DNA from 2 places in the Cycloclasticus sp. PY97N genome. Region 1 is predicted to be linked to the other one. Evidence: predicted binding sites of a transcription regulator. Region 1 holds the regulator's gene; the other holds the start of a gene.

Region 1 (4,948 bases):
ATTCCACTTTGTAATTTTGCCTAACATAATGCCAGAAATAGCGGCTTCGCTTAGTTTCATACCGCTGACGCCCTCAACATTATATGCAAAAGTCACCGCACCAATAGCTGTTGGGAATTGAATCAAACTTGCTTTTGCTAAAGAACTTGATTTTAAAGGCTTGTCTGAGCCACCAAAATCAACGTGACGAGCACTCACTTCTTTAATACCCGAACCACTGCCTGTTGGTGTGTAATTGACTTGGTTTTTTGTTTCACCGTAATAAACTTTACTCCACGTTGTATACGCAGGGTAAGCAAAACTTGAGCCCGTGCCTTCAATTTTAGCTGCGTGAGCCGCTGTCCCAATCGTTAGGCTAAGCAGTCCTAGTGCCACTATCTTTTTCATTTTCATATTTTTTCCAATTTAGTTGAATATTTGGCAAAGCGTTTGCTCTACTCTGTGCATCATTTTAGGTTTGGTATGTGGCATTATAATGAACGCAATGTGACAGTTTGATGACAGCCTTATGGGTCTATTCTTTCAGCGGGAAATACACACTGAAAACAACTGCCTTCCCCTTCTTGACTATCGATAACCAGATGCGCCTCATGCCTTTCTAACTCATGTTTTACAATGGCTAACCCTAGGCCTGTCCCAGTTTTATTTTTTATATTATTTTCAGCTACCCGGTAGAAACGCTCTGTTAATCGAGATAAGTGTCTGGCGCCTATTCCTTGACCTGTATCTTTAACAAAAAGCTGCCCCTGACCTTGCTCATTGATTGCCCAGCCGACACGAATCTCACCATTTTCATCAGAGTAATTGATGGCATTACCAACCAAGTTTCTCAACACGGTTAATAAGGAACCTTTACTGCCCTTTAAATTAAGACTCGATGGAACATCAAACACCAATGATTGCTGATGCTCATTTGCCGCTGACTGAAATTCGGACTTAATTTGTTCACATACACTGCGCACATTAACCAAGCTATTGGCTGCCTCGACTTTACCCTCTTCTAGCCGACTTAGCGCTAATAGCTCTTCGATCATGGTTTGCATTTTAATCACTTGCTGATCAACTTTACGTAGCGAAGCACCCACTTGCACATTATCCTCAGCGGTTGAAGCCAACAACATTTCCACATAGCCCTTCATGACCGTTAGCGGCGTTCTTAACTCATGCGATGCATTCGACACAAAGTCTTTTCGCACTTGATTCGTGCGCTCAACCTTAGTGACATCTCGTATCAACAATAAACGTTCATCGTCACCATATGGCAATACCCTTATTTCAATCTTTTCTGCCGACCAGCTGGTGTCTATTACAGGCGCCTCGATCACAATGGCGTCATCGCTCTTGAGATTTTTAAGAAAGTGCGTAAACCGAGGATGCCTTACTAAATGATTAATCAGTTGCCCGGTATCTTCTTTTTTTAAAATAAGTAGCCGGGAGGCTTGCTTATTGAACCACTTAATCTCATTAGACAATGAAAGAATAACCACACCATCTGGAAAAACAGAAATTAACTTTTTAAACCGTTCCAGTTGGTATTTAACACTGTCTTTTTGTGCCAGCCCCTGCATCTTAGATTGATAGATGTCTTCCGAAATTTGACCAAACAAGCCATCTTCAAACGGCAGGTCATGATCACCAGACTTCTTAGACCACCTATATAAACGTTGTAACCGACGATATTGAAAGACAATGTAAGCCAATAAAAAAAGTGCCAACACCTCGACGGGGTAACCGACTAACACACCCAAAACACCAACTGTTAAAAACCACAATAGAAAGGTGTTTCGCTCATAGTTATGATTTATATTCACGCGCTTAAGTTCACCAATTTATAACCAAACCCTCTTACCGTTTGAACCAAGTCTGCACAACCCTGAGCATCTAATATCCGTCTTAAACGCCTAATGTGTACATCAACGGTACGATCTTCTACGTAGACATTATCGCCCCATACATTATCAAGCAGCTGATTGCGAGAGAACACTTTATTGGGGTTTGTAGCAAAGAAAGACAGCAATTTATACTCTGTCGGGCTCATCATCAGGTCCACCTTATTGATAGTGACTCGATGACTCGATGGGTCAATAAACAACGGACCAATTGATATCACCCCTGTTTCATTTTCTGTACTGGTTCGTCGTAAGACCGCTTTCATTCTGGCAATGAGCTCTTGCACAGAAAAAGGCTTGGTTACATAATCGTCTGCGCCTGTTTCCAAGCCCGATACTTTATCTTCTTCCGCGCTGCGTGCCGTCAACAGGATAATCGGGATACGTTTGTTTTCTTCTTGATTCTTTAAAAACTTGATCCAATCTGGCCCACTAATTCCGGGTAACATCCAATCTAACAAGATAATATCGGGCGTCGTATCTCGCAAAGACTCTTGCGCTCTCATTACATCTTTACACCACGTTACTTCAATATTATTCGTTTGAAGAGAAAGTTGTAGCATTTCGCCAATATCCTCATCGTCTTCAACCATCAATACATTCATTGTTTCCATAAAAAAGCCATTTAAGTAAGTGTTTACAGAATACCTAATATTTATGACAACACGGTGACAATTTACAAACTACTTCTAACTTGCTTCGGAGAAAACCCTGTCTCTAATTATTAAAAATAACAGTAACGCACTGAACCACCTTAAGGCGCCTGCGGTTTCTCGACCAGTAAACTTTTTATAATGCCCCGTTATATGAACGTCATACAACTGTCATATTATTGATTGATACTCCCCACCTATGACACATGATGAAAAACTACACTATCAATCGCTTTTAGATATATTAGCAACAGACTCACTGACTCCGCTCTTTCAGCCAATCATTTCGATGAAAGACAATAAAATTTATGGTTACGAAGGCTTAATTCGTGGCCCCTCTGATGGTCCGTTACACTCCCCCATCAACCTTTTTAACGCTGCGGCTAAATATGATCGGCTTGCCGAATTAGATTTACTTTGTCGAAAAGTAAGCATTCAACGGTTTGGCGAACTTAATTTAAATGCCCGGTTATTTATTAACACCATTCCTGAAATTCTCTTACAAAAAGATTATCAGCATGGCCACACATTAAAGTATATAAAAGACTCTAATTTAGATGCTAGCCAAGTGGTTATTGAACTGACTGAGCAATACCCTATTGAAGATTATGACCTGATGGCAAGTGCAACCAAATACTATCAAGATATGGGGTTTTCCATCGCCATCGACGATTTAGGTGCAGGCTATTCAGGCTTAAGAACCTGGTCTGAAATTAAACCCGACTTCGTAAAAATTGACCGTCACTTTTTAAATGACATTCATAACGATATCAACAAGCAAAAATTTGTACAGTCTATTGTAGATATTGCAAAAGGTGTTGACTGTAAAGTAATAGGTGAAGGTATCGAGCTACGCGGTGAGTACCTACAGGCTAATACGATGAATATTGATTATGCACAAGGTTTTTACTTTGCCCGCCCCAATTCCAAACCAACTGAGTTATTGGATTGCTCGTTATTTTCAAGCAGAAAAAATAACTTCAAACCTAAATTTAATATAGAGCGTTCAGATAATACCGCTGCAAAGCTACTTTTTTATGTCAAACCTATTTATACCCATACTAAGTTTTACGACATTGGTGAGCGCTTTCAATCATCACCTGAGCTAACAGCGCTTCCAGTCCTAAATGACGACGCTACTGTTGCAGGCGTTATCTGGCGTACTGAGTTTTTAACTATTTATGCTAGCCGCTATGGAAAAGAATTAAACAGTAAAAAAAATGCTTTATCTTTTTTAGACATTAAGGCGCTAAAGGTAGATATTACTTTATCACTCAATAAAATTAGTCAGCACATCACCAGTCAAAACAACCTCGCACAACATGATGATTTTCTTATTACCTCATCTAACCGCTACAAAGGCATGGGCAAACTTCTTCATTTATTGAAAGAAATAACCGAGATGCAAATCACCTTTGCCCGCCACATGAACCCTCTTAGCAACCTACCTGGCAATGTTCCTATCAGCCAACGAATTAATCACTCCATTGAAACTCAACAAGATATCGTTATTTGTTATTTTGACCTAGATAATTTTAAGCCGTATAACGATACCTATGGGTTTGGCGAGGGCGATAAAGTGCTCCGAAAAACTGCTAAGCTGCTGACAGATTCTGCAGATACAGACATTGACTTTGTAGGGCATGTTGGCGGCGATGACTTCATCATTATTTTTCAAAGCAGCGACTGGCAGCATCGATGCAACTCCACTTTAAATAACTTTAGCGCCCTAACGTCAGAGTTCTACTCTCAAGAACACCTTCTTAACGGAGGAATCTCTGCGTTAGATAGAAATTCTGAGCCGGTGTTTTATCCACTTTTATCAATCTCTATTGGAGCATTAAGGCCGCATGATTTCGGCTTTTTTAGGTCAGAAAATGATCTCGTCTCTATTGCTAGCAACGCAAAATCTGCAGCTAAAAAGATACCCGGCAATAGCCTTTATCAAATCAAGCCTTCAAAACAATTAAGCAACATGTCCGCCTAAATCATGAAAATGTTCTATGACAGGTAGCCACATTATGCTTGCCGACAAAAACACCCAATCTTGAAACTGTTGCCCAACTGGCGAACACCGATCAAACAGGTGCCGCCAGTTAGACTATGATTTAGTGGCCTTTTTAACCACCACTAAACAACATCTCAAAACCTCTTAGCGTTTCTTAAACACCAAAGCATCGTCTTGCACATCTATATCAACCACATCACCAGGCACAAACTTACCCGCCAATAAATCTTGTGCCAGTTCATTTTCTAAGCGTTGTTGTATCGCACGTTTTAAGGGTCTAGCACCATAAACAGGGTCAAAACCGGCTTCACCTAATTTATCCAACGCAGCTTCTGAAACAACCAACTCTATGTCCCTATCTTGTAAACGCTGACGTAAAATATCTACTTGAAGAGTGG
Region 2 (4,948 bases), 310 kb from region 1:
TTATTATCAAGTAAACAGCTTCGCATGCTTGCCCACGTTTCTCATAAGTATGACAAAGACTACGGACACTTTACGACTCGCCAAAACATTCAGTTTAATTGGCCAGAGCTAAAACGGGTGCCCGATATTCTTGCTGACTTAGCAAGCGTGCAAATGCACTCTATTCAAAGTAGTGGCAATTGCATCCGAAACACGACTGCAGACCCACTAGCTGGCGTTTGTGCAGATGAAATTGAAGACCCAAGACCCTATTGCGAAATAATTCGTCAATGGTCAACTTTACACCCAGAGTTTTCATACCTGCCACGCAAATTTAAAATTGCCGTAAGCGGGTCGCCAAAAGATCGTGCCGCTACACAAGTACACGATATTGGTCTACATCTTAAAAAAGATGCTGATGGCAACATCGGTTTTGAAGTCTTAGTTGGTGGAGGACTTGGGCGCACCCCCGTTATTGGTCAAACAATTAACAACTTTATTGCTGAAAAAGACCTCTTGTCCTACCTTGAAGCGATTCTTCGCGTTTATAACCGCTTTGGCCGCAGAGATAATAAATACAAAGCCCGTATTAAAATACTCGTTCGCGAAACAGGCTTAGATACTTTTAAAGAACAGGTCGAAGCAGAATGGGCTTCCATCCGAGACAGTCAATTAACGCTAACCGACGATAACATTCAACGTGTAAAACGTTACTTCACACCACTAAATTACGAAACAGCTAACGATGAGGCTTTAGAGCAACACTTGGCTAATAGCGGTGCTTTTCGTCAGTGGTTTCAACAAAATACTAAAGCGCACAAACAATCCGGTTACCGTATTGCCTTTGTTTCGCTTAAATCACCAAAGCGTCCGCCGGGCGATGTAACCAAACAGCAAATGGAACTCATCGCCGATTTGGCTGACCAATATAGTTTTGGCCAGATCAGAACCACTCACGACCAAAACCTTGCATTAACCGATGTAAAATCCAGTGATTTATATGCCCTTTGGCAGCAATTAGCCGAGCATGACCTTGCAACAGCAAATATTGGCACGATTACCGATATGATTTGCTGCCCCGGTCTCGATTTTTGTAGCTTAGCAAATGCCAGCTCTATTGATATCGCACAAGGTATTACTGACCGTTTTACTGACAGCGCCATTGACGCTGGCAATATCAGCCTCAAAATGTCTGGTTGCATGAATGGCTGTGGCCACCATAGCATCGGTGAAATTGGTATTTTGGGTGTCGATAAAAAAGGCGAGCAATGGTATCAATTAACTCTAGGTGGTTCCGATAGCCATCAAAGTAAATTAGGGGACAGGCTTGGAAAAGCCATTGCCAAAGATGGTGTAGTAGATGCTATTGACGACATTGTTCAGGTCTATAAAGCCAACAGAATAGATGATGAAAACTTTGCAAGCACACTGCAACGCATCGGATTACAACCGTTTAAGGATAAAGTGTATGACGCTCATTAAAAACAACGAAATCGTTCAAGACCGTTGGACCAAGCTAGACGAAGAGCAAGCTCTACAAGCAGACTATAACATCATCGATCTTGCCTATTGGAATGCCAATAAAGATTCCTTAATCGCTAGCAAAGGACATCTTGGCTTATGGGTTCAAGGCGATGAAAGTGCAGAACAATTTGCAGATGACTTACAATACTTTGAGCTTATCGCTATACACTTTCCAACATTTGTTGACGGTCGTGGTTACTCACTAGCGAAAATATTACGTGAAAAGCACCATTACACCAAAGAAATCAGAGCCGTTGGTGATGTCCTACCCGATCAGGCTCTTTATTTAACACGTGTAGGATTCGATACACTTGAATTCTCAACTAAAGAAGCTGGTTCGCTTGCCTTAGAAAAATTAAATGAGTTTAGCGTTTTCTATCAGGCTGCTACCAACTAGCAGCCTTGCCCTTATCGTTATTTTTATCAAAATAACGACAAAATACGCAAAAAAACATATTACACCACTAGCTCGCTTCTTAGCTCCCTTGCCAGGCTGTAACTAAAACACCCCCTAACCGTCACACAAGCGTCATAACCTGTTGGTACATTTGATGTCCCGTTTCAATGCATAAGGACATCCAATGGATTCACTAATAAAGCTCACTCTCGGCGTCAGCTTAACGCTTGGCATATCATTCTCTACACTTTCTTTTGCTGATATTAATATCGTTAAAAAAGGTCAATATACCGAGGAATGTGGCGGCGAAGAAAGTTGCACCGAGATTTCAGCTTTTAGTCCTGTGTCGAATAGGATTTACACCACCAATGCCGAAGAGAATGAACTCAAAATTCTTAATGTAGATAGTAACGGCTGGCTCTCCGAGCACAGCACTCTGACTTTGATTGGTGGCGGCCCAAACAGTGTTACTACCTACGGGAATTGGGTTGCTGTAGCCGTAGAGGCTGTCAATAAACAAGATGATGGCAACGTTCTTATCTATGACCTTGAAGGAAATTTACAGCGGATCATAAAAGCTGGCGCATTACCCGACATGCTGACATTTACCCCGAACGGTAAATTTTTAATTGTTGCTAACGAAGGAGAGCCTGACGATGAGTATAAAAATGACCCTGAAGGTACGGTAACTGTTATCAATACAAACACTTGGATGCCTGCAACGGCTGATTTTAATACGTTTAACAGTACTAAATTAAAAAACGTGCGTATTTTTGGCCCAGATGCGTCAATTGCCCAAGACCTAGAACCTGAATATATTACTGTTTCAGCCGACTCCAGTACGGCTTGGATTAGCCTGCAAGAAAACAATGCTTTAGCAAAACTAGACATTGCGTCAGCGACTATCACCGATATTTATGGCTTAGGTTACAAAAAACATCAACAAAATAAAAATGCCTTTGATGCCAGCAACAAAGATAATGCAATAAACATTCAAACATGGCCAACATACGGCATGTATCAACCCGATGCTATTGCAAGTTTCGAGTATAAAGGTTCAACTTTCATTTTATCTGCCAATGAGGGCGATGCTAGAGACTATGACGGTTACAGCGAAGAAGTGCGTGTTGAAGACCTAATATTAAACCCTGACGCATTCGAAAATGCTAGAGAGCTTCAACAAATAGAGAACCTGGGGCGATTAAAAACCACCACTGCCAATGGCGATATAAACAATGATGGGGCACATGAAAAGATTTACTCTTATGGCGCACGCTCTTTTTCTATCTGGGATGAAAAAGGGTCTCGAATCTATGACTCTGGGTCTGACTTTGAACGCTTCTTAGCCACCTATGCTGATAACAACGTTGATAATGAACCATGGGAAGAAGGACGTAGTGACGACAAGGGGCCTGAACCTGAATCTATTACTACCGGTGAGCTACGCGGTAAAATTTATGCCTTTATTGGCTTAGAAAGAGCTAATGGTATTTTTATATATGACATCTCTAATCCGCGCAAACCAAAGCCTGCCGGTTATATCAACATTGAGAAGCAAGGTGACATTGGACCAGAAGGGTTAATTTTTATTAAAAAAACTGAGTCTCATGGTTGGCTAATTGTTACTAATGAGATTAGTAACACGATTAGTATTTACGAAATAAGCATTGATTAACACAATGCTTTGTTAAAAAGTCCCTGCTGGTTTTATCAGCAGGGACTTTTTGTGTTCATTGCTGAAACAGCGTGCAATTTAGTTAATGATCTTACCCACTACCATTTGTGCCGATCTTTTCCGAAGCTGATATGAAATAGGCTCAAGCTTCACCCCCCGTAAGGCTAATGTGGGTAACATTTCTTGCAATACACTTAATGTTTCTGGATATGGGTGACCAATGCCCACGGCATAACCGTTTTCTAAAGCTTGTTTAATCAATATATCAAACTGTTGTTTAATCTTTTCTTCATCAATAGTGTGGTCGAGAAAAACATCACGACTAAGGACGGGCACACCTTGTTCAACGGCAATTTGCGCGGCAATAGACTGCCCAGCAGTACGACTATCAACAAAAAAATAATTTCCCTGCCGCATTGTTTTCATCACCCATTCCATATGGCCAGGATGCCGTGTTAGCAAACTCCCTTGGTGATTATTCATACCGATTGCGTGAGGTACTTTATTAAACGCCTGCAACAGGGCCTGCTCCACCTCTTTTTCTTTCATATCAATGGCTAAGGCACCCTCTTCGGCAGCTTCTCCAAGGGTTGACTGCATTGGCATATGCAGCATAACTTCGTGCCCATGCTGATGCGCAAGATTGGCCAACTGTCTGGCTTTTGGTGCATTGGGTAAAACCGCATACGTTAAGTTGGCCGATAGATTAATCAGCTGCCTGCCTTCTTCTAAACGATAACCAATATCATCAATAATAATACTGATAACCGCCTCTGGTTTTACTTCCTCGGCGTGGCTAGGCCCTATCAAAAAAACACAAGCGATCAATAAAAAAGTCCGAGCCATAATTAACTTTTCCACCGGTCGCTCGTGCCTATCGCTTACTTTCTTAAAATATTGATGCCTTTAAGCAAATTAAGCGCTTCGTGCAAGGGGTAATCTGTACTCACTTGCTCTACTACTTTTTCTTCCTTTTCTTCTTCGCCTTCGGGGTTCACTAAATGCTTTGTTAAATCTTTTTCTTTAATTGCAACAAAATCATCTTCTAATTGTTCTAACTTTACTGCCGATAAAGTAATGTCAGGCGTGATCCCTTCAGCTTGAATTGAGCGACCTGATGGCGTGAAGTAACGCGCTGTGGTTAATTTAATCGCTCCGCCTTTATTGTTTTCTAAAATCGTTTGCACCGAACCTTTACCAAAACTTTGCTGCCCCATAATCACTGCACGCTTATGGTCTTGTAACGCACCAGCAACAATTTCTGAGGCCGACGCAGAACCACCATTAATCAACACAACAATTGGAGCACCTTTTAAAACATCATTGGGGCCTGCTTTAAAGCTCATTTTAGAATGCTCAATACGGCCTTCTGT

Evidence for each region. The regulator PhoB, encoded in region 1, activates phosphate uptake and scavenging genes when phosphate is short. The targets are predictions, from matches to a motif close to GNNTGTCATAAAACTGTCANAT.
Region 2: the regulator PhoB is predicted to act here: its motif matches at 2,017-2,038, upstream of CPC19_RS01325 (choice-of-anchor I family protein).

The regions. Positions count from the first base shown of each region.
Region 1 is NZ_CP023664.1:2,380,379-2,385,326, forward strand. Features, by position in the region: gene pstS (phosphate ABC transporter substrate-binding protein PstS) at 1-393, opposite strand, end outside; gene phoR (phosphate regulon sensor histidine kinase PhoR) at 507-1,811, opposite strand; gene phoB (phosphate regulon transcriptional regulator PhoB) at 1,808-2,503, opposite strand; gene CPC19_RS11600 (GGDEF domain-containing protein) at 2,742-4,529, shown strand; gene clpB (ATP-dependent chaperone ClpB) at 4,695-4,948, opposite strand, start outside.
Region 2 is NZ_CP023664.1:255,563-260,510, forward strand. Features, by position in the region: gene CPC19_RS01315 (nitrite/sulfite reductase) at 1-1,461, shown strand, start outside; gene CPC19_RS01320 (DUF934 domain-containing protein) at 1,448-1,900, shown strand; gene CPC19_RS01325 (choice-of-anchor I family protein) at 2,085-3,575, shown strand; gene CPC19_RS01330 (divergent polysaccharide deacetylase family protein) at 3,654-4,436, opposite strand; gene CPC19_RS01335 (S41 family peptidase) at 4,457-4,948, opposite strand, start outside.